DNA from 3 places in the Phytobacter palmae genome. Region 2 is predicted to be linked to each of the others. Evidence: predicted binding sites of a transcription regulator. Region 2 holds the regulator's gene; each other region holds the start of a gene.
What was found. Region 2 encodes Fur, which represses iron uptake genes when iron is present. Its sites were predicted from a motif close to ATAATAATGAGAACNACTATCAA; they were not measured.
Positions count from the first base shown of each region.

Region 1: a site for Fur is predicted at 1,259-1,281, ahead of AAIG39_RS12510 (TonB-dependent receptor domain-containing protein). Genes of this name have one in related genera too.
Region 3: a site for Fur is predicted at 1,078-1,100, ahead of feoA (ferrous iron transporter A). Genes of this name have one in related genera too.

Region 1 is NZ_JBCIVJ010000009.1:12,268-14,540, forward strand. It holds gene AAIG39_RS12495 (diguanylate cyclase) at 1-653, shown strand, start outside; gene AAIG39_RS12500 (hypothetical protein) at 714-863, opposite strand; gene AAIG39_RS12505 (Rdx family protein) at 885-1,172, opposite strand; gene AAIG39_RS12510 (TonB-dependent receptor domain-containing protein) at 1,393-2,273, shown strand, end outside.
Region 2 is NZ_JBCIVJ010000001.1:54,580-56,852, forward strand. It holds gene fldA (flavodoxin FldA) at 63-593, shown strand; gene fur (ferric iron uptake transcriptional regulator) at 883-1,335, shown strand; gene chiQ (ChiQ/YbfN family lipoprotein) at 1,432-1,767, opposite strand; gene chiP (chitoporin ChiP) at 1,785-2,273, opposite strand, start outside.
Region 3 is NZ_JBCIVJ010000002.1:69,574-71,846, reverse strand. It holds gene feoB (Fe(2+) transporter permease subunit FeoB) at 1-712, opposite strand, end outside; gene feoA (ferrous iron transporter A) at 743-970, opposite strand; gene AAIG39_RS03035 (Tex family protein) at 1,454-2,273, opposite strand, start outside.

The sequences.
Region 1 (2,273 bases), on a different contig from region 2:
TCGGCGATGTGGAACGCTACTGTCTCATTCAGATTGTAGATGTCAGTATGGCCGTTCGCCGGGAGTCGCTGTTACGCGAACAGGCGCATGTGCTGCTCTCACAGTCGTTATCCGATGGACTGACGGGCGTGGGCAATCGTCGCTATTTTGATCTGTGCATTGCGAAAGAGTGGCGTGCCAGTAAGCGCAATAACAAACCGCTGGCGCTGTTGTTGATTGATGTGGATTACTTCAAGCGCTACAACGATCGTTACGGTCATCAGCAGGGGGATCTCTGCCTGCAACAGATAGCAGCGGCCATGCGAGGTTCATTGCTGCGCCCTTATGACATGCTATTCCGTTACGGCGGGGAAGAGTTTTGTGCGCTATTGCCGGAAACGCGCTCGGCTGATGCGGTCGTCGTGGCGGAAAGATTGCGTGCGAGTGTTCAGGCGCTGGGGTTGCCGAATTCTGATTCGCCGGGCGACGTAGTGAGCGTCAGCGTCGGTGTTGCCAGCCTCAACCAACGTGTGCATACGGACTTTGCCTGCTTAATTCAGGCGGCGGATGACGCGTTGTACGAGGCCAAGCGTGCCGGGCGTAATATCGTTCGCGCCAGCACCGCAGCCTGGAGCGAGGCGTTAGTCCCCCCTAAATCGTCCCAGCCGGGTTGAGCGGGAACGTATGTTTACCACCGGGGCCTGCGCAGGCCCCGGCTTACTGATCCAGTAATTTTACGCCGCCCCTCGCTGCGTAAAGCGACAAAACAGTGGCGGCTGGTAATGGAGCAGTGTCAGAGACATGGTCATCCCTTCTGTTCCCCCCATCCTTGATTGATTTTCTTTATTCAATGCCAGCGCCGCTGCTCCTGTTTTTCGCTTCATATCAGGCAGCTTCCACGACGGTTAAGTGTTTTTCTTTTCCACATGCCCGAGCTCTTTATCCGGGAAGCAGTAATCCCGCACGCGGCGTTTCAACTCTGCCGCATCCGGAAAACCGCCATCCGTTTTACGGTCCCAGATAACTTGACCATCAATATCAATGGTAAAAATACCGCCAGTGCCCGGCACCAGGGTAACGGAACCTAAGTCGGTATTAAAACTGTGGAGGAGTTCCTGCGCCATCCAGCAAGCGCGGAGCATCCAGTTGCACTGGGAGCAGTACTGTAAGGTGATAGCGGGTTTGGTCTGCATATTCATGTTAACCGGCAAGTGTAAACGTTGGCTTAGTGTAGACAAAAGAGTGCGCAAAGCGTGAAGGAATTGTGAAGTTGTTGCAACTGATAATTATTATCATTATTATTCACGTCAAGATAAAGAGCGAATCAGTGTGTCTTGTGCTGACATTATCCGCTCAATAATAAACTGGAAGCACGGTGGGCCTGATACTAATAAATTCTAAGGCTTGCAAATTATGGGTACATCGCAACTTTCCCGGGCACCGTTTCGCAAGAGCGCCCTGGTGACTTCACTGCTCGCAGCACTGTATCAGACCACGGCTATGGCGGCTGATACTCACGTCAAACAGACCACCGCGACCGATACCCGGCAGGATAATGCCGAGGAGATCGTTGTCAGCGCACCGGCGCCAGTACTGAAAGAGGGCAGCAGCCATACGGTGAGCGCGGAGGAGCTACAAAACAAAGGCGCCAACGACTTTGGCTCAGTCATGCGCTATGAACCGCTTATTAGCGCAACCGGCGCAAGCGGCGGTTCCGGCAATGGCAAAAGCGGCTTCGACCGTGGCGGTTATACCGGATACAACATTCGCGGGCTGGAAAGCAACCGTGTCGGTATCGATGTTGACGGAATAGCGCAACCCGACGCCACCGGGCGTAGTTACGTCAGCCGTGCCGGTCTGAACACCTTTGGTATTGGCCGCGATTATATCGACCCGTATATGTACGGTGGGATTGATATCCAGTCTGGCGCCACCTCCACCGAAACCGCTAACACCTCTATCGGCGGCAACGTCTCGTTCCAGCCGAAATCAGCGGACAATTATCTGCATGCGGGTAAGCAGTCTTACTTTGGTTATCAGACGGACTATGATTCTGCCGATCGCAGCTGGCACAATGGCCTGACGGCGGCGGGCGGCGATGAAACCCTGCGCGGTATCTTTGTCTACAGCCGCCGCGACGGTCAGCAGACCCGCAACAACAGCGGCACCATTGACGCCTACCCGGCCAACTGGCACTCCGATGCGATGCTCACTTCCGGTATCTGGCAGCCGAATGATAAGCACAAATTTACCGGTACGTTCGATTACTACCACAAAACCAATCACACCCATTA
Region 2 (2,273 bases):
GCCCTTATCCGTGGGCCAATCGCCACCACCATATCATTAAGTTTCAAGAGGTTATTTTACTCATGGCAATCACAGGCATTTTTTTCGGCAGCGATACCGGTAATACCGAAAACATCGCAAAGATGATCCAGGCTCAACTTGGTAAAGATGTTGCCGATGTGCATGACATTGCTAAAAGCAGCAAAGAGGATCTGGAAGGTTACGACATCCTGCTGCTTGGCATCCCGACCTGGTATTATGGTGAAGCACAGTGTGACTGGGATGACTTTTTCCCGACGCTGGAAGATATCGATTTTAACGGCAAACTGGTTGCCCTTTTTGGTTGTGGCGATCAGGAAGACTATGCAGAGTATTTCTGTGATGCATTGGGCACTATCCGTGACATCATTGAACCGCGCGGCGCAACTATCGTAGGCCACTGGCCTACCGAGGGTTACCATTTTGAAGCGTCCAAAGGTCTGGCAGACGATGACCACTTCGTTGGCCTTGCCATTGACGAAGACCGTCAGCCTGAACTGACCGCTGGCCGTGTTGATAAATGGGTGAAACAGATTTCCGAAGAACTTCATCTGAATGACATCATCAATGCCTGATGATGTTTGGCGCAACCTGCTGGTTGCGCCTGATTAATAGATAAAAGCGATGGAAATAATTGCTACAATTTTTTAACTTTTTTCTCCAGCGCTGTACAATGGCCCCTGATTAAAACGGGTATCACAAAGGACTTTGTAGACGCTACCACGTTTTATAAGCTTACTTTACTTGAGGACTTGCAGTTTTCATTCAGGCATGGCAGTTCTATAATGAGACGCATTATCCCAGGTGCATTCCTTGTAGCTTCCCAACGGGAAGTGAATCGTTTAGCAACAGGACAGATTCCGCATGACTGACAACAATACCGCATTAAAGAAGGCCGGCCTGAAAGTCACGCTTCCTCGGTTAAAAATCCTGGAAGTGCTTCAGGAGCCGGAGAACCATCATGTCAGTGCGGAAGATTTATATAAGCGCCTGATCGACATGGGCGAAGAGATTGGACTGGCGACGGTGTACCGTGTACTTAACCAGTTCGACGATGCCGGGATCGTGACCCGCCATAATTTTGAAGGCGGTAAGTCCGTCTTTGAACTGACCCAGCAGCATCACCACGACCACCTGATTTGCCTGGATTGCGGCAAAGTGATCGAGTTTAGTGATGACTCTATCGAAGCGCGTCAGCGTGAGATTGCGTCAAGGCATGGTATTCGTCTGACTAACCACAGTCTGTATCTGTATGGCCACTGCGCCGAAGGCGACTGCCGTACTGACGAAAACGCGCACGAAGCGGTTGAGAAATAATAATCGACTTCGTTATATAGCCAACCTTCGGGTTGGCTTTTTTATTTCTGCGTTCATAACATCAAAAGGCCCGCCGAAGCGGGCTTTTTCACACGGTTAATTCATCGTGTTATGGCTATGAATCTCCTGCCAGATCTGGTCACAGCGAGTCTTCACCGCCTGCCCGTTTCCGGTATGCGTCGCTTCAAGGCACCGCTGATAATCCAGCGTGCGCACACTCTCTTCCTCCGCAAATTGCTGGTGCGCTTTCTCTTTGCGCAGAACATCCAGTACGCTTCTGCACGCCGCGGTTTTCTCCGGTGATCCTTCCGCCGTATTAATACAGGCGCTGTAAGCCTCTTTTAATCGTACATCTTCCCTCGGCGCCTGAGGCTGTTGCACACAGGCGGCAAGCCCCAGCGTCAGCAGGGCAAGTAATATTGGTTTCATCATCATGGCACTCCCTGTCATTAGAAAATATTCAGCGGCGCAATGACGATAAACTTCACGTCACGTTCGTCCTGGAAGATGTTGTTATACCCGCCACCCCAGCTCGGGATACTGGAATGGTTATCATATTGGGTGAAGTGCAGCTTGAACAACGTGCCTTTTGCCATCCCTTCCTGCACGGTGTAAAGCAGGTCGAGACTGTACGCTGACTCTTTAATGGTGTTGCCCGCATCGTAGTATTTATCGCCAGAGGAGACATTGGACGGTTTGGCATCCCAGCCATACACATACGATGCACCAACCGCCCAACCAGGCATATTCCAGCCTTTCAGGTCATACATGGCACCGACAAAGACGGATTTCTCGTTATGGGCGTTGAAGTCAGAACGGTTGTCCCACCAGATATCCAGACGACCATTAGAAGAGCCATACAGTGGCGTCATACGTGAATTGAAATAGCCCTGGCGACCATCAGCCCTGACCCAGGTACCCTCAAGGCGTAAATCCAC
Region 3 (2,273 bases), on a different contig from region 2:
CGATTTCATCCTGCAGGCGTGCCAGTGAAATATCCAGCTTAAGGGCGGCGTCACCGGCGTAAGCGCGGCTGTAGATATCGCCTTCCAGCATTTGCAGACCAAGCCAGCGGCGTTGTTGCACGGGCATATCCGCAGCCATGCTTTGTGCCAGCTCATCCGCTTCACGCGATAGCGGACGGGCATAGTGCACCAGCTCGATTTGTCTGTTTTTCTGATGACGATCCAGCGCGATTTTTAACGCGTCAATGCCGCGACCACGCGTCGATACCAGCGGAATGACCGGGCAGCCAAGTCGAGCGGAGAGGGCGTCGATATCAATGCGGACTTTTTGCTTCTCGGCAATATCCAGCATATTCAGCGCTACTACACAGGGAATGCCCAGTTCCAGCAACTGCAACGTGAGATAGAGGTTACGCTCAAGGTTAGAGGCATCCACGACATTAATCAGAATGTCCGCATCGCCACTCAGAATGTAGTGACAGGCAATTTGCTCATCCAGTGAGGTCTGTGACGAGATAGTGGTCAGCGAGTATGTACCGGGCAAATCGACCAGCGTAACCTGATGGTCGGTGGTAGAGAATTGCCCCTCTTTGCGCTCTACCGTTACCCCCGCCCAGTTCCCCACGCGCTGGCGTGCGCCAGTTAACTGATTGAATAACGTGGTCTTGCCTGAATTAGGATTACCAATTAATCCCACGGTCAACTTTTTCATTGTGCTTTTCTCTCTTTCATGGCCGGGCCATTAGCGGGAAACGGCTTCCAGTTCCAGAAACGCGAGATCTTTCTTACGCAAGACCAGATTAACGCGCCGGGTTTCAATGTGAATAGGATCACCAAGGGGAGCTACGCGCACGACATTAAATGATGAGCCGGGCAGCATGCCTAATGAGAGGAGTTTCTGGCGCCACGCCGGGCTGATTTCGCGAGAGAACCCCGTTATTTTCCACGCACTGTCAGGAGAGAATTGCATAGAACCTACTTATATATATCGCAAACAAAATTCCCACCATGCGCCAGGAAAGCGCATGAAACCAGTTAGTTAGCCAGCACAGCAATGAGTGTTACTCCACTCATACAATGATAATGAGAATAGTTTTTATCATCACTATTAAACCGCGTTATTACACAAAGCGGAATCATAATCCGAGCCATTGTTGATGTGGCTCAATATTTATGTTGTTTTGCATTTCTCGTTTGCAATAAGAAATAAGAAACAGTGAAAGGTTATTTAATTTATTCCACCTGCTTAAGGTTAAATTAATAATAAATTAATTATTGATCATCCTGTTAACTAAAATATAACCAAAGAAAAATTTGTTAATAATTTTGAAAATTAATATTGCGATTATTCAAAGAGATACTATTGGCAAAGAAATAATGCAATGCATCTGTTTGTTCGGATTTGAACATCAGGAAAGGAGTGCGCCCTCTCCCGGGGGAGAGGGCGAAGGGGTTAACGTTTTTTCCCCATGGCGGCAGCCAGTGCATCCATCATCGCACTGTTCCCAGCAGGTTGCGCATCGCGTCCACGAGGCTTAGCCGGACGGGCAGCAGGACGGTTGCCTGCCTCGCGAGCGCTACCGCTACCACGCCGTGAATTGCTCTCTCCCGGCTGCTCATCAAGGCGCATGGTCAGTGCAATACGTTTACGCTGCAGGTCCACTTCCAGCACTTTAACTTTGACGATATCCCCCGCTTTCACCACAGTATGCGGATCTTCAACAAATTTATCGGCAAGCGAAGAGATGTGTACCAGACCATCCTGATGCACACCGATATCAACAAACGCACCGAAGTTGGTGACGTTGGTCACCGCACCCTCGAGTACCATACCTGGAAGCAGATCATTCATCGTTTCAACACCGTCAGCAAACTGCGCGGTTTTGAACTCCGGACGCGGGTCACGGCCCGGTTTTTCCAGCTCTTTGATGATGTCAGTGACGGTTGGTACCCCGAAACGTTCGTCGGTAAAGTCTGACGCTTTCAGTGATTTAAGCCCGCTACTGTTGCCCATCAGATCGCGCAGGGACTGCTCCGTTGCCGCCAGAATACGTTCGACAACCGGGTAGGCTTCCGGGTGAACGGTAGAGGCATCCAGCGGATTATCACCATGATTGATACGCAGGAAGCCCGCGCACTGCTCAAAGGCTTTTGGTCCCAGTCGGCTGACTTTTAACAGCTGCTGACGATTCTGGAACTGCCCGTTTTCATCGCGCCAGGCGACGATATTTTGCGCCATCATACGGGTTAAACCAGCAACGCGAGTCAGCAGG